One region of the Kineococcus sp. R86509 genome, then DNA from elsewhere that is predicted to be linked to it. Evidence: riboswitches for the same ligand, from Rfam matches in the RefSeq annotation. Region 1 holds a riboswitch; the other holds the start of a gene.

Region 1 (10,969 bases):
ACCCTCGACTTCACCAGCCTCGGCCGCGCCGGCTGGCAGGTCGAGGTCTCCACCACCGCCGAGGAGGCGGACACCTTCGGGCGGACGGGGACCGCCCCGCCGGCGGAGCTGTGGCGCGAGGCCGCGGACACCGTCGAGGTCGTCCGTCGGCTCTGGGACAGCTGGGAGGACGACGCGGTGGTCCGCGACGTCGCCAGCGGCCGGTTCGTGGACCGCGACAAGCTGCACTACGTCGACTTCGAGGGGGAGCGGTTCTCCGTCCGCGGCCCGTCGATCACCCCGCGCTCCCCGCAGGGCCAGCCGCTCGTCGTGGTGCCCGTCCGGGACGAGCACTCCCTCGCGGTGGCCGCCGCGCACGCCGACGTCGCCCGGATCGAGGCCGGCGACGAACGCACCGCGGCGCAGACCGCGGACCGGTTGCGGACCCTGGCCGGTCGCGAGCTGACCGTCCTGCTCGACGTGGAGGTCCTGCTCCGGCAGACCGCCACGGAGGCCCTCGACGTCGCCGGCCGGCTCGACGAGCTGAGCCCCGGCGCCGCGCCGCGCTCGGTGCGCCACCTCGGCACTCCCGCCACCCTCGCCGCGGCCCTGGCCGAGCTGCCCGACGGCCTCGACGGCGCCGTCCTCGCGCCGGTGGACCTGCCCGCGACGCTCGAACTCGTCGTCAGCGGGGTCGTCCCCGCGCTGACCCGGCCGCCGGTCGCGGGCAGCACGCTGCGCGAACGCTTCGGCCTGCCCCGCCCCACCAGCCGCTACGCCAGGATCGGAGGCGTCCGATGACCCGCCGTGAGACCTCCCGTGAGACCCCTCGCCAGATTCACCTCGGGGCGCACTTCCCGGGCGTCAACAACACCACGGTGTGGCGCGACCCGCGCTCCGGCAGCCAGGTGGACTTCTCCTCCTTCGAACACCTCGCCCGGACCGCGGAACGGGGGTTGATGGACTTCTTCTTCCTCGCCGAGGGGCTGCGGCTGCGCGAACAGCGCGGGAAGATCCACGACCTCGACGTCGTCGGCCGTCCCGACACCCTCACCGTCCTGAACTCGATCGCGTCGGTCACGACCCACCTCGGGCTGGCCGGGACGATCAACGCCACCTTCAACGAGGCCGCGGAACTCGCCAAGCAGTTCGCCTCCCTCGACCACCTCTCCGGTGGGCGCGCGGCCTGGAACGTCGTCACCAGTTCCGACGCGTTCACCGGGGAGAACTTCCGCCGCGGCGGGTACCTCGCGCACGCCGACCGCTACGTCCGGGCCCGTGAGGTCCTCGACGTCGCGCGGGAGTTCTGGGACTCCTGGGCCGAGGACTCCCTGGTCGCCGACCCCGAGACGGGGGTCTTCGCCCGGGGGATCTCCGAGGTCGACCACCGCGGCCCGCAGTTCCAGGTCCGGGGGACCGGTTCGCTGCCGCGCAGCCCGCAGGGTCACCCGGTGCTGCTGCAGGCCGGCGACTCCGACGACGGCCGCGAGTTCGGCGCCACGTACGCCGACGCCATCTTCACCATGCACGGCTCGCTGGAGGCGGGGCAGCGGTTCACCGCCGACATGCGCTCCCGCGCCGTCCGCAACGGCCGCTCCGGAGACGACCTGAAGATCCTCCCCGGGGTCACGTTCGTCCTCGGCGACACCCCCGGGCAGGCCCGCGAGCACGCCCGGGAGATCCGGTTCCAGCAGGTCGGGCCGGCGCAGGCGATCGCGTTCCTCGAACAGGTCTGGGGCCGCGACCTGAGCGACCACGACCCCGAGGGACCGTTGCCGGCGCAGGACCCGGAGACGACCTCGACCATCGCCCAGGGCCGGACCCGGATGACGAAGGACCCGGTGGAGACCGCGCGCACGTGGCGCGACCTCGCCGCGGCCCACGGGTGGAGCAGCCGGGAACTCGTCGTCGAGGTCACCGGCCGCCAGCAGTTCGTCGGCACCCCCGCGCAGGTCGCGGAGGAGATGGACACCTACGTCCAGGCCGACGCCTGCGACGGGTTCATCCTCGTGCCCAGCCTCACCCCGGCCGGTCTCGACGAGTTCGTCGAGAAGGTCGTCCCGCTGCTGCAGGAACGCGGCAGCTACCGCACCGGCTACACCGGTTCGACCCTGCGCGAGCACCTCGGTGTGCCGCACCCGCACCGTCTCGCCCCCGCCGTCCGCGCCACCGCCTGAGGAGTCCGCCATGACCACGACGACCAGCACCCTCGACACCGCCCGCCGGACCTGGGAGGAGTGGCGTGCCACCCGGACGGCCGACCTCAGTGCGCCGCACGGCTGGCTGAGCCTGACCGGACTGCACTGGCTCGTCGGCGAGGCCGCCCCCGTCGCGGACCTGCCCGGCACCTGGGAGTCGGTCGAGGGTGGCGTCCGACTCACAGCGACCGCGGCCGACGGGGTCGTCGTGAACGGCGCCCCGGTCGAGGGGACCGTGCGGATCGACACCGTCGAGGGGACTCCGGGGACCCTCGTCGAGATCGGGGACCGCCGGGTGGAGGTCATGCAGCGCACCGGGATGCATGCCCTGCGCGTCCGCGACCCGAAGTCCCCGACGCTCGCGGCGTTCACCGGGGTCCCCGTGTTCGGGTTCGAGGACCGCTACGTGCTCGACGCGCGGTTCGTGCCCTACGAGGAGTCCCGGGCCGTCGTCGTCGGCGCGGTCGTCGAAGGGCTGCAGCACCACCACGAGGCCGTCGGAACCGTGCGGTTCGAGCTCGACGGCCCCCAGGAACTCACGGTCTTCCGCAGTGCGAAGGGTTCGACCATCCTGTTCACCGATGCGACCAGCGGTGTGAGCACGACGGGGACGACCCGCTCGATCTCCGTCCCCGAACCCGACGCCGACGGTCACGTCGTGCTGGACTTCAACCGGGCGACGAACCTGCCGTGCGCGTTCACCGACCACGCCACCTGCCCGCTGCCGCCCGCCGAGAACCGCCTCACCGTGCCCGTCGCGGCGGGGGAGAAGGATCCCCGGTGACCACCACCGAACTGCTCGCCGCTCCGTTCGGCGACGCCGAACTGGCCGCGCTGCGGACGGACTTCCCGATCCTGGGCCGCTCGACCCGGTCGGGGAACCCGCTGGTGTACCTGGACTCCGGCGCCACGTCGCAGAAACCGCGGGCCGTCCTGGACGCCGAACGCCGGTTCTACGAGACCCACAACGCGGCCGTCCACCGCGGGGCGCACCAGCTGGCCGAGGAGGCCACCGACGACTTCGAGGCCGCCCGGACCGCCATCGCGGGTTTCGTCGGCGCCCCCGCCCACGAGGTCGTGTTCACCAAGAACGCCACCGAGTCGCTCAACCTCATCGCGCACGCGTTCAGCACCACCACGGCCTACGCCGCCCGCGGCAGCGCCCCCGACGGTCAGGCCGTCGACCCGCGGTTCGTCCTCGCCGAGGGCGACGAGATCCTCGTCACCGAGGCCGAGCACCACGCCAACCTCGTGCCCTGGCAGGAACTCTGCGCCCGGACCGGAGCCGTGCTGCGCTGGGTCCCCGTCACCGACGGGGGGTCCTTCGACCTCGACGCCCTCGACGCGCTGGTCGGGGAACGGACCAAGGTCGTCGCCTTCGCGCACGCCTCCAACGTCCTCGGCGGACTCGCCCCGATCGAGGCGTTCGTCGCCGCGGCGCGCCGGGTGGGGGCGCTCGTCGTCCTCGACGCCTGTCAGTCCGTCCCGCACCTGCCCGTCGACCTGCCGTCGCTCGGGGTCGACCTCGCGGCGTTCTCCGGGCACAAGATGCTCGGGCCGTCGGGGATCGGGGTCCTCTGGGGCCGGGCCGAGGTCCTCGGCGCGATGCCGCCGTTCCTCACCGGCGGGTCGATGATCGAACTGGTCCGGATGGAACGCTCCACCTTCGCCCCCGTCCCGCAGAAGTTCGAGGCGGGTGTCCCGATGACGGCGCAGGCCGTCGGGTTGCACGCCGCCGCCGACTACCTGCGCGGGCTCGGCCCCGACGGGTCGGGGATGGCCCGCCTCGAGGCCCACGAACGCGACCTCACCCGACGTCTGCTCGCCGAACTGGCGGAACTGCCCTGGGTCCGCGTCCTCGGCCCGCTCGACGCCGCCGAGCGGGTCGCCCTGGTCTCCTTCGTGGTGGAGGACGTCCACGCCCACGACGTCGGGCAACTGCTCGACGACGAGGGCGTCGCCGTGCGGGTCGGGCACCACTGCGCCTGGCCGCTGCACCGCCGGTTCGGGGTCGCGGCCACCACCCGGGTCAGCTTCGGGCCCTACAACCAGAGCTCCGACATCGACGCCGTCCTGCGCGGGCTGCACCGCGTCCGGGCGCTCTTCGCGTGAGAGCCTGACCGCCGTGGACCTGTACCAGCAGCTGATCATCGAGCACTCCAAACGTCCGCACGGCGAGGGTCTGCGCGACCCGTTCGCGGCGCAGGCCCACCACGTGAACCCGACGTGCGGCGACGAGATCACCCTGCGGGTGGCGCTCGCCGGCGACACGGTCGAGGACGTCTCCTACGACGCCCTCGGGTGCTCGATCAGCCGTGCCTCGGCCTCGGTGCTGCACGACCTCGTCGTCGGGCGCTCGCTCGAGGAGGTCGTCACGGTGCGGGACGCGGTGCAGCACATGCTGACCAGTCGTGGTGAGGACGAGGGTGACGAGGACGTGCTGGGCGACGCCGTCGCCCTCGCCGGTGTCGCGAAGTACCCCGCGCGGGTGAAGTGCGCCCTCCTCAGCTGGTCCGCGCTCGCCGACGCCCTGCTCCGCGCGCCCGCCACCCCCTGAGCCCCGGGACCCCTCGGCTCCCGGTGGTCGGTGGGTAGCCTGCGGACGTGGAGATCCGCGAGTTCACCGACGCCGACTGGGCGCAGATCTGGCCGTTCTTCGACGAGATCGTCGCCGAGGAGGAGACCTACGCCTACCCGCGCGGGCTGACCTCGGAGCGCGCGCGCGACCTCTGGGTCGAGTCCCCGCCGGGGGTGACGGTGGTGGCGCTGGAGGACGGGCAGGTGCTCGGCACCGCCAAGACGGGGCCGAACCGGCCGGGCCCCGGGGCCCACGTCGCCACCGCGAGCTTCATGGTCTCGCCCGCCGCGCGCGGTCGCGGCGTCGGACGCGCCCTCGGCGAGCACGTCCTCGCCCTCGCTGCGTTCCGCGGGTACCGCGCGATGCAGTTCAACGCCGTCGTCGAGACCAACACCGCGGCGGTCGCGTTGTGGCGCTCGCTGGGGATGAGCATCGTCGGCACCGTTCCCGAGGCCTTCGACCACCCCGAGCACGGTCTCGTCGGCCTGCACGTCATGCACCGCTTCCTCGTCGAGGACTGACCCCGCTCCGGCGCGGATCCCCGGGCGTTACGGTGGCCTCCCGCACCGGCGAGGGCGCCGGCCCAGCACAGGAGTCGACGTGAACCCCACCGCCCGCACCTCCGCTCTGACCCTCGGGCCGGAGGGGTTCCTCGCCGACGGGCGTCCCCACCGGTTGCTGTCCGGTGCGCTGCACTACTTCCGCGTCCACCCCGCCCAGTGGCGCGACCGGTTGCGCTCGGTGCGTCAACTGGGGCTGAACACGGTGGAGACCTACGTGCCGTGGGACCTGCACGCCCCACGGCGCGGAGAGTTCCGCACCGACGGCTCCTGCGACCTCGCGGGGTTCCTCGACGCGGCGGCCGCGGAGGACCTCGACGTGGTCGTCCGGCCGGGCCCCTACATCTGCGCCGAGTGGTCCAACGGCGGGTTGCCGGTCTGGCTCACCCGTTCCGGGGTCCGGCTGCGCATCGACGACCCGGACTACCTCGAAGCCGTCGACGAGTTCCTGACCCGGGTCTACGAGGTCGTCGCTCCCCGGCAGGCCGACCGGGGCGGACGCGTCGTCCTGGTGCAGGTCGAGAACGAGTACGGCGCCTACGAGACCGGTTCCGGCGCAGCAGACAGCGCCGCGACGGACACCGCCGCCCGGACCGCCTACCTGGAACACCTGGTGGCCACCACGCGCCGCTGCGGGATCACCGTGCCGCTGACGACCGTCGACCAGCCCACCGACGAGATGCTGGCCGCGGGGACCCTGCCCGAACTGCTGACGACCGGGTCCTTCGGCGGCCGGGCGGCCGAGCGGCTGGACACCCTGCGCCGCCACCAGCCCGAGGGACCGCTCGTCTGCTCGGAGTTCTGGGTCGGCTGGTTCGACCACTGGGGTTCCCACCACCGGACGACGCCCCCGGAGGCGGCCGTCGCCGAACTGACGACGATGCTAGAACGCGGCGCGGGAGTGAACGTCTACGTCGTGCACGGGGGCACGAACTTCGGGTTCACCAGCGGCGCCAACGACAAGGGTACTTACCAGGCGACCACGACGTCCTACGACTACGACGCGCTGCTCGACGAGGCCGGCCGGCCCACGCCGAAGTACTGGGCCTTCCGCGAGGTCCTCGGCGGGTACGCCGAACTCGGTGCCGACGTCCCGCCGCCGGCGCGGCCGGCGCCGGTCCTGCGGGCTCCGCTCGTCGGTGCGCTCCCGCTGATCGAGGCCGTGGACGGTCTCGAGCCGGTGGCGGGGGAGGAGGTCCCGTTCCTCGACGACCTGGCGACGGAGAGCGGGGTACCCGCCCCCTTCGCGTGGGTCAGCGCCACCTCGCCCGGGTCCCCGGGTCCGACCGTCCTGCACGTGGCCGAGGTGCGCGACCGCCTCACCGTGCTGCTCGACGGAGTGCGGCTGGGCACCCTGTTCCGGGAAGACCACGACACCACGCTCGCCCTCCCGCCGCACCCCGCCGGCACCCGGCTCGACCTGCTCCTCGAGGACGCGGGCCGGGTGAACTACGGTCCGCGCCTCGGCGAGCCCAAGGGCGTCGTCGGTCCCGTCCGCGTCGGGGACGCGGCGGTGCGCGACCTCCGGGTGCAGGCGCTGGACCCGGACCGGCTGGCGACCGCCCCGGCGGGACGCTCGGGTGCGGTGACGTTCCTCGCCGGCCCGGTCCTGGCCCGCGCGGAGCTCGAGGTGGCGGAGCCCGTCGACCTCTTCCTGGACACGGCCGGCTGGGGGCGCGGGGTCGTCTGGGTCAACGGGTTCTGCCTGGGGCGCTACTGGCGGCGCGGACCGCAGCGGACGCTCTACGTCCCGGGGCCGGTCCTGCGGGCGGGGACCAACGACGTGACGGTCCTGGAACTCGACGCCGCCGCGGACCCGTGGGTCCGCACGCTGCCCGACCTGGACCTCGGCCACACCGACGAGTGACCGAGGAGTAGCCACCCACGCTGCTCCACCCGTCCTGCCCCTCGTCGCGATGCCCTACGCTGACGGGACCATCCAGAGCGGCCGAGAGACCTGGCTCGTCGACGCCGCAGCAACCCCCTCGCCCTCACCGGCGGGGAGGGTGCTCATGCCAGGACCGATGGGAGGAAAGAGTGGGTTACGCCGGCGACCTCACACCGCGTGAGGCCTTCGACCTGGTCCGGGACACCCCGGACGCGGTCCTCGTGGACGTCCGCACCGACGCCGAATGGCGTTTCGTCGGGGTCCCCGACACCAGCGGGACCGGCCGGGAGCCGGTCCTCGTGTCCTGGCTCCCGGTCGACCCGCCGCGGTTCCTGGCCGAACTCGCCGCCGCGGGGATCACCCCGGGAGCGGGCGCCCCGGTCGTGTTCCTCTGCCGCTCCGGGCAGCGTTCCGTCGGTGCGGCCGAGGCCGCCACCGCCGCCGGGATCGCCCCCAGCTACAACGTCCTCGAAGGGTTCGAGGGTCCGCTGGACGACGCCGGTCACCGCGGTGCGGTGGGTTGGCGCGCGGCCGGTCTGCCCTGGCGACAGTCGTGAGCGAGGGCTGGCGCCCGGACACCACCGCCGTCCGCGGCGGCCTCGTCCGGTCGCAGTTCGAGGAGACCGCCGAGGCCATGTACCTCACGTCGGGGTACACCTACGCGACCGCGGCGGACGCCGAGGCCGCGTTCGCGGGCGACGTCGACCGCTACGTCTACTCCCGCTACGGGAACCCGACGGTGTCGGTGTTCACGGAACGGTTGCGGCAGCTGGAAGGGGCGCAGGCCTGCTACGGCCTCGCCAGCGGGATGTCCGCGGTGTTCTACGCGCTCGCCGCGCTCCTCGGCGCGGGTGACCGGGTGGTGGCGGCGCGGAGCCTCTTCGGTTCCTGCTTCGTGATCCTCGACGAGATCCTCCCCCGGTGGGGCGTCACGACGGAGTTCGTCGACGGCGAGGACCTGGCGCAGTGGGAACGCGCGCTCTCGACCCCGGCGCAGGCGGTGTTCTTCGAGACCCCGGCGAACCCGATGCAGACCCTCGTCGACATCGCCGCCGTGAGCGAACTCGCGCACGCCGCGGGGGCGACCGTCGTGGTCGACAACGCCTTCGCCAGTCCCGTCGGCCAGCACCCGCTGGAGTTCGGAGCCGACGTCGTCGTGTACTCCGCGACCAAGCACATCGACGGCCAGGGCCGGGTGATGGGCGGCGCGGTCCTCGGGACCTCGGAGTTCATCGACGGCAGGTTCCGCGAACTCACCCGGCACACCGGACCGACGCTCAGCCCGTTCAACGCGTGGACCCTGGCCAAGGGCCTGGAGACCATGAGCCTGCGGGTGCGGCACGCGGCGGCCACCACCCTGCGCCTCGCGGAGCACCTGGAGCAGTCGCCGGGTGTGCGCTGGGTCCGCCACCCCCTGCTGGCCAGCCACCCGCAGTTCGACCTGGCGAAGCGGCAGATGGAACTCGGCGGAACGGTCCTCACGTTCGAGCTCGACGCCCCGCGCGGGCGCGGCAAGGACCGCGCCTTCGAGGTCCTCGACGCCCTGCGGATCGTGGACATCTCCAACAACCTCGGCGACGCCAAGTCGCTCGCCACCCACCCCGCCACGACGACGCACCGTCGTCTGGGCGCCGAAGGCCGTGCCGCCATCGGCCTGACCGACGGGGTGCTGCGGTTGTCGGTGGGCCTGGAGGACCCCGACGACCTGCTGGAAGACCTCGACCGCGCGTTGCGCGCGAAACCCTGATCGGAGAACCCCTGTGACCGAGCACCAGATCCCCGTCTCCCACGCCGGGAGCCTGCCCCGCACCCCGGAACTCATCGCCGCGAACGAGGCCCGCCGCATCGGCGACGACGGTTTCACCCTCGAACGCACCCCCGAGTTCGACGCCCTGCTGACCGACGCGGTCGTGGACCTGGTGAAGCGCCAGGAGGCCCTCGGCGTCACCATCGTCGGTGACGGCGAGTACGGCAAGGCCATGTCCAGCGCCGTCGACTACGGCGCCTGGTGGTCCTACTCCTTCCAGCGGGTGTCGGGGCTCGAGGTCACCGGCGAGGACCTGTTCACCCAGCCCGTCGTGCGCTCCGAACCCGGCCACGTGCGGTTGACCAGCTTCCCCGACCGACGCGACTGGGTGACGTTCCGCGAGGCCTACCAGGACCCGGCGTCGGGGATCTCGACGGGCAAGAACGCCACCGCGTTCCCCGCGACGGTCGGGCCGTTGGCCTACACCGGTCAGGCGGCCATCGCCTCCGACATCGCCAACCTCAAGGCCGGCCTCGCCGCGGCCGGGGTCACCGAGGGGTTCATCACCTCGCTCTCCCCGGGCAGCGGGGCGCGCATCGCGAACCGCCACTACGCGACCGAGGAGGAACACATCTGGGCGTGGGCGGACGTGCTGCGCGAGGAGTACCGGGCGGTCGTCGAGGCCGGGCTCACCCTGCAGATCGACGACCCCTCCATCGCGGAGAACTTCGACCAGATCAACCCCGAACCCTCCATCGAGGACTACCGCGCGTTCACCCGCATCCGGGTCGAGGCGCTGAACCACGCCCTGCGCGGTCTGCCGACCGAGCAGATCCGCTTCCACCTCTGCTGGGGTTCCTGGCACGGCCCGCACACCACCGACGTCGAGTTCAAGCACATCGTCGACCTCATGCTCGAGATCGACGCGGGGTCCTACTCCTTCGAGGCCGCCAACGTGCGCCACGAGCACGAGTGGAAGGTCTGGAAGGACGTGGCGCTGCCCGCGGGCAAGAAGATCGTCCCCGGCATCGTGAGCCACGCGACGAACGTCGTGGAGCACCCGGAACTCGTGGCCGACCGCATCGAGCGGTTCGCCTCGGTCGTCGGCCCCGAGAACGTCGTGGCCTCCACCGACTGCGGTCTCGGTGGGCGCATCCACCCGCAGATCGCGGTCGCCAAGCTCGCGACCCTCGGCGAGGGTGCGCGACTCGCAGGCGAACGACTCTTCGGGTGAGTCCCCGGTGACCCGGGACCGGGCCTCGGGGGAGGCCGCAGCGTGGGCGTTGTGGCAGGACTCCCCGTGGGGCCGGCTGCGCTACCGCGTCGTCGCCCGGGTCCTGCAGGAGTGGTGCGCGGACCTCGGTGAGGGACCGCTGCGGGTGCTCGACGCGGGCGGGGGCGACGGTCGCGACGCCGTCCAGTTCGCCCTCGCCGGGCACTCCGTCACGGTGCTCGACCGTTCCCCGGAGATGCTCGCGCTGGCCCGCGCGGCGGCCGCCGCCGCCGGCGTGGGGGACCGCCTGCACACCGTCGCGGCCGACCTGGAGGACCTCACGGCCCTGGCCGCGCTGACCCGCCACCGCGAGGGGGGTTCGGGGTCCTTCGACGTCGTCCTCTGCCACGACGTGCTGCAGCACCGGGAGTCCCCGGGGCAGGTGCGGGCCGACGTCGCGACGCTGGTCTCCTCGGCGCGCCCCGGCGGTCTGGTGTCGTTGCTGGCCCCGAACCCCGCCGCCGACGTCGTCGCGAGCGTCCTGCGCGAGGGGCCCGCCGCGGCCTGGGTCGCGCTCGACGGGGAACGCGCCCTGGACCCGGGCACGGGTCACACCGCGCTGCGGCTGTCCCCGGAGTTCGTCGAGGACGCGCTGGCGGCGGTCGGCTGCGACGTGACGCGCCGGGCCGGGATCCTGGCGGTGACGACGTTGCTCGAGGAGTCCGACCGGGTCGACGACCGGGTGGCCGCCGACCTGGAGGAACTCGAGGTCGAACTCAGTCGACGCGAACAGTTCCGCGGTGCGG
Region 2 (10,969 bases), 2.8 Mb from region 1:
GCCAGGAGGTCTTCCCCCGCGACGACGAGAAGCCCGCCGACGAGGCGACCGTCACCAACTTCTTCGAGTACGCCGACGCCCTCATCGCCTCCGGGGCGACGCCGCCGGCCGCGATGCAGAGCGAGAACTCGACCGCCGCGCTCGACGCCTCGCTGTTCGCCACCAACCGGGCGGCGTTCCACCTGCTCTTCCACACGCAGATCTCGGCGTTCGCAGCGGCCAGCGGCAACGAGTTGAAGCTGCTGCGGCTGCCCGCCAAGGCAGCGGGGGAGTCCCCGAAGATGGTGAACAAGGCGTCGATGTACTGGTCGATCTCCGCGCGCTCGAAGCAGAGCGAGAACGCGGCGAAGTTCGTCTCCTTCGTGCTCACCAACCCCGCCGCGACGAAGATCCTCACCACCGAGCGGGGGGTCCCGGCGATCCCGTCCGTGCAGGAGGACATCAAGCCGGTCCTGGACCCGCAGGCCAAGATCGCCCTGGAGTTCACCCAGGCGATCACCCCGGAACTGGTCGACCCGCCGCAGGTGACCCCGGCCAACGCGTCGTCGTGGAGCACCGACTACTCCACGATCGCGACCGAGCAGATCTTCGGGCGGAGTACCCCGGCCGACGCCGCCAAGAAGGTCGTGTCCGCCGCGGCGGGCATGCTCTGACAGCCGGTCCGTGCCGGCACACCGTCACGTCTGTGGCGGTGTGCTGGCGCGGACGAGCACCTCGCCCTCGAACCGTTCCCGGCGCAGCGGCCCGTCCCCGTCGGCGATGACGAGGTCGAAGACGGCCTCGCCGATGCCCCGCAACGGCAAGCGGACGGTGGTGAGGGCGGGGGCGACGTCGCGCAGGGTGGGGATGTCGTCGAAACCCGAGATCGCGAGGTCCGCGGGGACGTCGACGCCGGCGTCGCGGGCGGCCGCGAGGGCACCGACGGCCATCACGTCGTTCGCGGCCATCAGGAGCGGACGACGCCCCTCCACCCGGGGGAGCGGACCGCGGGCCAGGAACTCCTCGGTGCTCGCGTAGGCCCCGTCGCGGGTGAACGGGCCCGCCAGGTGCGCGACGGGTTCGATCCCGTGCGCTCTCAGCCCGGCCAGGAACCCCGCCGTCCGCTCCCGTGCGGTCAGCAGGTCCTCGGGGCCCTCCAGCAGCACGAACTCGCGGTAGCCGATCCCGACCATGGCCTCGCTCAGACGTCGCGCCGCGCCGACGTTGTCGATGAGGACGGTGTCGACCCCCAGCACGTCCTGGGTGACGGCCGCCACCTGCCCGCCGCTGGCGCGGAACGCGTCGAGTTCGGCGCGCAGGGCGTCCGTCGACTCCTCGTCGGCCCAGCGCGACCCGGCCAGCAGCACGGCTCGGACGCGCTGCCGGCGCAGCGTCGCGACGTGCTGCAGTTCCCGCACGGGATCGCCTCCCGTCACGGCGAGGGTGACGATGACGTCGGACGCCTCGGCCCGGGCCGTCACCCCGGCGGCGAGGGAGGAGAAGTACGGGTCGGCGATGTCGTGGACGACGAGACCGACGACTCCCGAGCGGCCCCGGGCCATCGCCTGCGCCTGCGCGTTGGCGCTGTAGTCCAGCTGCGCGGCCGCGGCGTGCACGCGTTCGCGCAGCGCCTCACCGACGACCCGGGAACTGCCGTTGAGGACGCGTGAGGCCGTCGCCAACGAGACCCCGGCCTCGCGGGCCACGTCGTCGAGGGTCACGGGCCCGTCGGGACGGGACCTGCGGGCACGTCGACGGGGCGCATCGGGGGTCACGGGCCACATCCTCCCGTGCGGGGGGCCTCAGAGGATGTCGGCGTACTCCTCGGCGTGCCGCCGCACGTGCAGGCGGACGAAGGAACAGGCCGGGACGACGCGCAACCCGCGCGCCCGGACGTCGGCCAACGCGGCGTCGACGACCTTCGTCGCCAGTCCCTCGTTCTCGTGGGCCGGGACGACCTCGGTGTGGACCATCGCGATCGACGAGCCCTGCGGGACGTAGTCGGCCAACGCCACGACCTGGCCGTCGAGGCGGCCCTCCCAGCGGTGGGCCTGCTCGTCGTGGGTGACGACGAGGTCGTCGACGGTTGCCACGGTGTCCTCCTGTGCTCGGTGGTCGTGCTCGTTCCCGTGGTGCGAACGTCACCGCGCCCGCGGCGCTTCCCGTCACCCGGCGTCGAGGAACTCCCGGTTGGCGGCGGTGTTCCGCGCGATGGCCGCGGCCCACGCCGTGGGGTTGCGCCGCAGCCGGTCGCGACGGGCCCGCTGCACGGCGGCGACGACCGGCACCGCCCGGCTCAGCAGCGGGTGCCGCGGGATGCCCAGCGCGTCCGCGAGCGGGTCGCCCTGCATGGCCCGGGAGACCACCTCGACGAGGGGGGTCGCCACGAGCGCCGGGATCGGGGTGAGTTCGGCCAGCGTGGTGGCCAGCACGGTCAGGCCCGAGGCCGTGAGGGCGCGGGCGTCGTCGTTGGGCGCCGCGGTGCGGGCGTCGATCCGGTCGTGCAGGGTGCGCGCACCGGCCAGGTCGACCACTCCCGCCGTGAGGCCCGGTTCGACCCCCAGCAGCGTTCCGAGGTGGCGCCAGAACCGGAGGAAGCGCGCGTACTCGGCAGGGGTGAGGTCGATGCCCAGCACCGCGGCGGACTGCGGCGCGACGTAGGTGAAGTCGAGCCAGGTGCGGAGCTGGTCCAGCTGGCTGATCGGGACGGTCCCGTCTGCGGGCGGGTCCTCGCGCTGGACGCGGCGCCGGACGACGGCGTGGCCGAGGCGCACGTGGGCAGTGGAGACGAAACCCCGCCGGCCGGGGCGGGTCCCGCTGGGCAGCGACGCGGCCGTCAGCCACTGCGCCGTCTCCAGCAGCCGGGCGTGGGCGTTCTCCCCCAGGAGCCGCCCCGTCCGGACCAGGATCGTGGACGTCGTCGGCGGCCGGTAGGAACTGATGAGCGCTCCCGCCCCGACGTCGAAGACGTGGACGCCCATCGACGCCGTGAAGGTCGGTTCGGCCGCCGCGTCCAGGACCTCGTCGTCGGCTGCGGCGCAGGTGCGTTCGAGGTCGAGCACCAGGTCGCGCACGGCGGGGTCCACGGCGCTGTCGGCGCCGTGGCGCAACGCCTCGTCGAAGCGTCGCCAGCCGGTGGGATCGGCGAGGACCCGGTCGGCGAGGGCGTCCGCGAGCGGGTCGGAACGGTGCGCCGCGGCGGCGAGGTCCGCCTCGGTGGGGAGGGCGGGGGAGGTCGGCGGAGTGCTGGAGGTCCTCACCCCGCTGACTCTGCCTCCTGAACGCCTCCTCCGCCCGTTCCACACCGTGGGCCGGCCCTCCGGGCGGCGTCAGCGACCGACCGTGGCGGCGGCCCACTCCCGGGTCGCCGCCACGTCGCGGTGCATCTGCGCCACGAGGTCGGCCGACCCCGAGAACGCCAGTTGGGGACGCAGGTGGCGGTGCAGCGACACCAGCACCTCACGGTCGTAGAGGTCGAGGCTGACGTCGAGGAGGAACGCCTCGAGCAGTCGCACCCCGTCCGCGTAGTAGGTGGGCCGCCGGCCCACCGAGACCGCCGCCATGTGCACGGGGCCGTCGTGGACCGGGTCGACCTGCACGGTGGCGGCCCAGACGCCGTCCGCCGGGCCGTCCCCGGGCAGCGCCACGTTCGCGGTGGGGAAGCCGAGCAGACGACCGCGCTGGTCGCCGTGCTCGACGGTGCCGCGCACCTGCAGGACGGGGGTACCGGTGCGGGGGACCGGAACTCGCAGAACCACGTTGCTCTCCTCGGATCAGTCGGTCTTCGGCAACCCGGGCGGGTTGATCTCGGACGTCGGCACGGACTCGTTCGCGAGGTTCCAGCGTGCGAGGGTCTTCGCGTAGGCGCCGCTCTCGATGACGTGGTTCAGCGCCGCGGCCAGGGCCTCGACCAGTCCGTCGCCCTTCTTCGTCGTCGCCGCGATGTCGGCCTGGATCGTGCCACCGCCGGGGACGGTGCCGACGATCTTCGTCTCGCCGGCGACGAGCACGTGGTAGGCCGCGGTCGGGTTCGGGCCGAAGTACGCCTCGATGCGCCCCGACTTCAGTGCGAGGTACACGTCGGTCGACTTCGCGTAGTACTGGATCGTCACCGGTTCCAGACCGGCCGCCGTGTTCTGGGCGTCCCAGTCGAGGAGCACCTTCTCCTGGTTGGTGCCCGAACCGACCGCGACGGTCAGCCCGGCGACGTCCTTCGGCTCCTGGATCGAGGTGGTGCCGGAGGACTTCGCGACCTCCCAGGCGAGGGTGTCGACGCGGTAGGAGGCGAAGTCGTACTTCTCCTTGCGTTCCTCGGTGACGGTGATGTTCGAGAACCCCACGTCGAACTGACCCGAGTCCATGGAGACGAACAGGTTCTCCCACGAGGTGGCCCGCAGATCGGGCTCCAGCCCGAGGACGCCGGCGACGAGCAGGGCGATGTCCGGTTCGATGCCGATGACCGTCGTGTCGTCGTCGGCACGGAAACCCAGCGGCGGGTTGCCGTCGGCCGTGGTGCCGATGACGAGGGTGCCGCGGTCGCGGATCTCCTGCGGCATGGTCGCCGCGATCTCCGGCACGGCCTCGACCGCGATGCGACCGCTCTGCTCGGGGCTGGTGTCGACCGCACCCTCGGTGGCGGCGACGGCGACGGTGGCGGGGTCGGTCCCGTTCCCGCACGCGGCCAGCACCAGCGGGCTCGCGGCCAGCGACAGGATCCAGGTTCGACGGCTGATCACAGGGTTCTCCTCGGGGTCGCGGTCTGCACCGGGCAGGCCGACAGGGCGGTCCGGCGGGTCGCCGGGTCGCGGGTGGGACGGGGGTGGGACGGGGTGGTCAGAGGACCTTCGCGAGGAAGGAACGGGTCCGTTCGTGACGGGGGTGGTCGAACACCTCGGTGGGAGTTCCCTCCTCGAGGACGACGCCGTCGTGCACGAACAGCACGCGGTCGGCGACCTCGCGGGCGAAACCGATCTCGTGGGTGACCACGACCATCGTCGTTCCCGAGGCCGCCAGGTCGCGGATGACGTCGAGGACCTCGCCGACGAGTTCGGGGTCGAGGGCCGACGTCGGTTCGTCGAACAGCACCAGGGAGGGTTCGAGGGCCAGAGCACGGGCGATCGCGACCCGCTGCTGCTGACCGCCGGACAACCGCCGGGGGTACTCGTCGGCCTTGTCGGCGAGTCCGACGCGGGCGAGGAGGGCCCGGGCCTCGACCTCGACGGCGGACCGGCGGCGCTTCTGGGCCGAGACCGGCGCCTCCACGACGTTCTCCAGCACCGTCAGGTGCGGGAAGAGGTTGAAGTGCTGGAAGACGAACCCGATGTGCGAACGCCGGCGCAGCACCTCACGCTCGTGGAGTTCGCGCAGGTGGTTCCCGGCCCGCTCGTAGCCGATCAGTTCACCGTTGACCTCGACGATGCCCGAGTCCACCTTCTCCAGGTGGTTGATGGTCCGCAGCAGCGTCGACTTGCCGGACCCGGACGCACCGAGCACCACGGTGACGGTGCCGGCGGCGACGGAGAGGTCGACGCCGCGCAGCACCTCGAGCGCGCCGAACCGCTTGTGGACCCCCTCGAGCCGGACGACGGGACGGGGCGGGGTGGACGTGCTCATCGCGAGGCCTCCAGTCGGCGGGCGCGGGCGCCGCGGACGGAACGGAGGAGCACCACCAGGGGGAGGTCGTCCTGCGAGCGGGAACTGCCCCGTCCGTAGTGGCGTTCCACGAACCACTGCAGCACCGAGAGGGCACTGGTGAGGACGAAGTACCAGACCGCGGCCACTACGAGCAGCGGGATGACCCTGCCGGTCCGGGAGTACACGACCTGCACCTGGTAGAAGAGCTCGGGCAGCGCCATGATGTAGACGACCGAGGTCCCCTTGAGCAGCCCGATGATCTCGTTCCCGGTGGTGGGGACGATGATGCGCAACGCCTGCGGCAACTGGATCCGCCAGAACTGCCGCCCCCGGGGGATCCCCAGCGCGGCCGCGGCCTCCCGCTGACCGGGGTCGATCGCGAGGAACCCGGACCGGACGATCTCGGCGAAGTACGCGGCCTGGTGCAACCCGAGCCCGAGGCAGGCGGCGGTCACCGGGCCGATGAGGTCCTGGGTCCCGATCGACCAGAACTGCGGGCCGAACGGGATCCCGACGCCGATCCGCTCGTAGAGGATCGCGAGGTTGTACCAGAAGAGCAGTTGCAGGATCAGCGGCACCGAGCGGAAGACGCTGATGTAGGTGAAGCTGACCCCGGTGAGCAGCGGGTTGTCGGACATGCGCATGAGGGCCAGCACGGTCCCCAGGACCAGGCCGATCGCCGTCCCCACGAGCGTCAGCTCCACCGTGAACCACAGCGACCGCAGGATCGTGGCGGAGAACAGGAACCGACCCACCGTGGGCCACTCCCAGACGGGGTTCGCGACCAGCGCGTGGACCGCCATCGCGGCGAGCACCGCCACGACGGCGGTGGCGACCCAGCGCCAGGGGTGACGGGCGGGCAGGACCCTGACCGCGGGCGGAACGGTCAGCACGGGCGCCGGTGCCCGGGTCGGTCGGGTGGTCTCGCTCATCGTCCTCGTTCTCCAGGGAGTTCGCTGCGGATCTCGACAGGTCGTCGTGCGGTCGGGACGGAACCCGCAGCACGGAGCAGTTCCGCGGCCAGGCGGTCGCTGCGTCGGAAGAGCTCGGCGTTCGATCGTGGTCGGGCGAAGGCAGCGGCCGCCGCCTCACCGGCCACCCAGGCGCCGGTCGCGAAACGGCGGGGGTGGACGGAGCCGTCCGCCTGCACCAGGCGCCCGCCTCCGTCGACGACGAGGCGCCCGTTGGACCACCGCACCTCGCCGTCCACCAGTTCGTGGGCCCGGACCTCACCGCGCTCGCGCAACCGGGTGAGCAGGACGTCGGAGGTCCGCTCCAGGTCCGGTACCGGCAACCGGGCCTCGACGAGACCCCGTGCCCGCACCTGGTGCGGACCACTGGCCGAGGAGGCGAGGAACACGCCGGCCTCCGGGTCCGGCTCGACGTGCACGTCGGCCCCGAGGAACCTCAGGACCCCCGCGCGGGCCAGGGCCGACATCTGCCGCAACCGCTCGGGCGGGGGACCGCTGGCCACGTAGCTGAAGAACCCGTGCCACCAGCCGTCGAGGTCGAGCGCCGTGGATCGTGCGTTCAACCGGCCCGCGGAGTGCAGGCCGAGGGTCACCACGTACGCGGACAGTAGCGCGGCCAGGGCTGCCGCGTCCGGGGAGTGCGCCGGGTCGGCCCGTCGTTCCCGGTCGTCCTCGAGGTGGCGCAGGACGCGTTCGTGGACCTCGTCCCCCGACGTCCCCCACCAGCCCTCGAGCGGACGGTCCAGTGCGGTCACGTCGAACCGGTCGCGCGGGTCGGGTACGGCGCGTTCCACCAGGTGGTCCAGTTCCGCGCTGCCCCAGGGCGACCGGGCGAACCGGGCGTCGAACTCGGCGGGCGCCAGGACGGTCCGTTCCCGGTGGGTGCGGAACAGTTCCCGGTAGTGCGCCCCGGCCATCTCCTTGACGATCAACGGCCAGAGGTCCGAGCGCAGGTCGAGTTCCGCGCTCCCGAACCGCTCCTCGACGACCCTCGCGCTGTAGTGGTGGGGCAGACCCAGGCCCGCCGGCGCCGGGTACCCGATCTTCGAGCGGTGGGGAACCCCCCGACGCGACCCGGCGAAGAGGCGCGGTTCCGCTCCGCTGGGGTGGTACCGGAGGTGGCCCTCGGGGAGTTCCTCGAACCGGCCCCCGCGGCCCTCGGTGAGCAGCACCACCAGGTCGACGAAGGCGAGACCCATCCCCACGACGACGACGTCGGCGCCCGGCCGCAGCACGTCCAGGTCCTGGTCGGTCGTGTAGCCGGGACGGACGTAGGCGAGGCCGTGGCTGCGGGCGAACGTCTCCAGCTTCCGCTCGCGGGGACCCGGGCGGACGTCCAGGTGTCCCTGGACGAGCAGCACGACGTCGACGGTCAGCGGTTCCCCGGGGCCGGCGAGCTGCACCCGCTGACGTCCGTCGTCCGCGTCGAGGACGTCGAGGACCGTGCGCGCGTGGCGGTGGACCCGCAGGTTCGGGGGCAGGCCGTCGAGCGTGCGTCGCCACGCCGCACCGAGGTAGCGGCTCGCGAGCCGGCGGGAGACGAAGGAACCCGGCCCGCTGCGCAGGACCTCCTCGCGCAGCAGGTCCTCACCGGCGGCCGCGGCGTCGTGGACCAGTTCGGCCCGGTTCTCCCGGATCCAGTCCGCCAGCGACGGCCCCCGGGTGACGGGTCCGGTCAGCCCGGTGACGGAGTCGTCCGGCAGCACCGTGATGTCGGCGGCCCGGGAGTTCATCCACAGCAGGGGGTCCTGGGCCTCCCTCCAGGTGCGACCGGCGCCGGAGTCGAAGGGATCGACGACGTGCACGTCGAGGTCCTCGGGGCCGGCGTGCGCACCGAGGCGTTGCAGCAGGACGAGGGTGCGAGGACCCGCGCCGACGATGCACAGGCTGCGGACGCGGGTGGGGGTGGGGATGGGGATGGAGAAGGGCACGGGGGAACTCCGATGATCACGTCGACGACGACGCCGGGTTCCGTCCGCGGGATCACCGCAGCGGACGGGGGATCAGGATCCCGCGCACACCGCGGACTGCAGTCGACCGAGGTCGACGTGGCGACGACGTGTGAAGCGCTTCTCGGGTACCTTCACGGCGCGAACTCCCATCGGTCCTGGCGGAAGCACCCGCGCCTGAAGGTTCAGGGGGTTGCTGCGACGTCGACGAGCCAGGTCTCTCGGTCGCTCTGGATGGACGGTGTGAAACTATCGCACGAGGAGACCCGTTGCCAAACTCCTCACGAACCCAGGAGGAAGAGCATGACCATCCCGACCGAGCCGCGCGTCCACGTGGTGCACGAGAACCCCGAGTGGTTCCCGCCCTTCGAAGCCGCCCTGCGCGCCGAGGGCGTCCCCTTCCAGGAGGTCCTGCTGACCGGCGGGTCCCTGGACCTCGACGCCGAACCGGCCCCGGGCGTCTACTGGTCGCGGCTCAGCGCGTCCGCGCACACCCGCGGTCACGGGCAGACCAAGGAGTTCACCCGGGCCCTCTTCGCCTGGCTCGAGGGCTGGGGCCGCCGGGTCGTCGGGGGGACCCACGTCGTCGAGCTCGAGGTGAGCAAGGTCGCCCAACACGCGCTGCTGCACCGCAACGGGTTCGACGTACCCCGGACCCTGGCCGTCTTCGGCCGAGGGGACCTGGCGGCACGCTCCCGGGAACTGCAGGTGCCGTTCATCACCAAGCACAACCAGGGCGGCAAGGGCCTCGGCGTCCGGCGCTTCGACTCCCACGAGGACTTCGACGCCCACGTCGCCTCGCCGGAGTTCGAGGAACCGGTCGACGGGATCACCCTGCTCCAGGAGTTCCTCCGCTCGGCCGAACCGTTCGTCACCCGGGCCGAGTTCGTGGGCGGGCGCTTCGTCTACGCGGTGCGCGTGGACACCTCCGCGGGCAGCTTCGAACTGTGCCCCGCCGACGCGTGCGAGGTGCCGGGCGTGGTCCCGTTCGCGCTGCGGACGGAGATCACCGGAGACCACCCGCTCGTCCGCCGCTACGAGGAACTGCTGCGGACGGCCGGCATCGAGATCGCCGGCATCGAGTTCCTCGAGACGGCGGACGGGCGGACGGTCACCTACGACATCAACACCAACACGAACTACAACCCCGCGGTCGAGGCCGTCGCCCCCGTGTCGGGTCCCGGCGCCATCGCCCGCTACCTCGGCGGGCTCCTCAGCGGCAACGCGTGAGCGGAGGTCGCAGACCCAGGTGCTCGCGCAGCGTGGTCCCGACGTACGCGGTCGGGTAGGCGCCCCGTTCCTGCAGGGCCGGGACGAGCTGGTCCACGATGTCGTCCAGGCCGCTGGGGACGAGGAACGGCGTGACGTTGAACCCGCTGCTGGCGCCGCTGCGCACCCAGAGGGTCAGCTCGTCGGCCAACTGCGAGGCCGTACCGGCGAAACCGCGCCGGGCCGAGGTGTGCAGCACGAGTTCGCGCAGCGAGAACTCGTTCTCCTCCGCCACCCGGCGCCACTCCCGGGCGATCGCCCGGGGGTCGTGACCCTGTCGCGCGGCGCCCCGGGTCCCGTCGATGTCCGCGATGACGGGGTCGTGCGCGGGCAACGGGCCGTCGGGGTCGTGGCCCGACAGGTCCTCGCCCCACACCTGACCCACCAGCGAGAGCGCGGTCGCGGGGGTCACCTGCTGCTCCAGGACCCAACGGGCCTTCTCCTCCACCTCGCCCTCGGTGTCGGCGACGACGATCTGGGTCCCCGGGAAGGTGAGGACGTCGTCCTCGGGGCGACCCGCCGCCACGACGCGGCGGCGGACGTCGTCGGCGAAGGCCAGCGCGTCGTGGCGGTCGCTCCCGTGCGCGGAGAAGATCACGTCGGCCGAGCGGGCGGCGAAGTCGCGGCCGGCGGGTGAGTCGCCCGCCTGGAAGATCACGGGATGACCCTGCGGGCTGCGGGGGACGGTGGGGGCGATCTCGACGTCGAAGAAGCGGTCGTCGGAGTCCACGGGGGCGAACTCCGACCCGTCCCAGCTGTCCCAGACCCGTCGGGCCAGGTTCACGAAGCGTTCGGCCCGCTCGTAGCGGTCGGCGTGGTCGAGGTAGCCGCCCCGGCGGAAGTTCGCCCCGGTCCAGGCGTTGTCCGTCGTGACGACGTTCCACGCGGCGCGACCACCGGAGAGGACGTCCAGGGACGCGAGGCGGCGGGCCAGGTCGGCGGGGTCGTTGTAGGTGGTGTTCTGGGTGGCGACCAGACCGATGCGGTCGGTCAGACCCGCCAGCGTGGCGAGTTCGGTCAGCGCGTCGGGTCGTCCGACGACGTCGAGGTCGTGGATCCTGCCCCGCTGTTCGCGCAGGCGGAGACCCTCGCCGAGGAAGAACGCGTCGAACAGTCCGCGTTCGGCGGTCCGGATCAGCTGCGTGAAGGTCGAGTGGTGCATCTGGG

What was found. A riboswitch is a leader RNA that binds a small molecule or an ion and turns the genes downstream of it on or off. The one in region 1 is predicted to bind S-adenosylmethionine.
Region 2: another riboswitch for S-adenosylmethionine. It lies ahead of SJY07_RS18575 (FAD/NAD(P)-binding protein); the one in region 1 lies ahead of SJY07_RS04810 (rhodanese-like domain-containing protein).

Annotation. Positions count from the first base shown of each region.
Region 1 is NZ_JAXHCE010000001.1:1,012,625-1,023,593, reverse strand. Features, by position in the region: gene SJY07_RS04845 (LLM class flavin-dependent oxidoreductase) at 1-780, shown strand, start outside; gene SJY07_RS04840 (NtaA/DmoA family FMN-dependent monooxygenase) at 777-2,156, shown strand; gene SJY07_RS04835 (DUF1684 domain-containing protein) at 2,167-2,961, shown strand; gene SJY07_RS04830 (SufS family cysteine desulfurase) at 2,958-4,289, shown strand; gene sufU (Fe-S cluster assembly sulfur transfer protein SufU) at 4,294-4,734, shown strand; gene SJY07_RS04820 (GNAT family N-acetyltransferase) at 4,782-5,276, shown strand; gene SJY07_RS04815 (beta-galactosidase family protein) at 5,356-7,182, shown strand; SAM riboswitch class I at 7,248-7,346, shown strand; gene SJY07_RS04810 (rhodanese-like domain-containing protein) at 7,353-7,760, shown strand; gene SJY07_RS04805 (O-succinylhomoserine sulfhydrylase) at 7,724-8,950, shown strand; gene SJY07_RS04800 (cobalamin-independent methionine synthase II family protein) at 8,964-10,184, shown strand; gene SJY07_RS04795 (methyltransferase domain-containing protein) at 10,150-10,969, shown strand, end outside; gene SJY07_RS04790 (FAD/NAD(P)-binding protein) at 10,940-10,969, opposite strand, start outside.
Region 2 is NZ_JAXHCE010000001.1:3,792,832-3,803,800, forward strand. Features, by position in the region: gene SJY07_RS18535 (extracellular solute-binding protein) at 1-653, shown strand, start outside; gene SJY07_RS18540 (LacI family DNA-binding transcriptional regulator) at 678-1,754, opposite strand; gene SJY07_RS18545 (GNAT family N-acetyltransferase) at 1,782-2,072, opposite strand; gene SJY07_RS18550 (oxygenase MpaB family protein) at 2,145-3,239, opposite strand; gene SJY07_RS18555 (riboflavin kinase) at 3,309-3,737, opposite strand; gene SJY07_RS18560 (ABC transporter substrate-binding protein) at 3,753-4,715, opposite strand; gene SJY07_RS18565 (amino acid ABC transporter ATP-binding protein) at 4,813-5,592, opposite strand; gene SJY07_RS18570 (amino acid ABC transporter permease) at 5,589-6,545, opposite strand; gene SJY07_RS18575 (FAD/NAD(P)-binding protein) at 6,542-8,515, opposite strand; SAM riboswitch class I at 8,680-8,774, opposite strand; gene SJY07_RS18580 (RimK family alpha-L-glutamate ligase) at 8,837-9,763, shown strand; gene SJY07_RS18585 (NtaA/DmoA family FMN-dependent monooxygenase) at 9,747-10,969, opposite strand, start outside.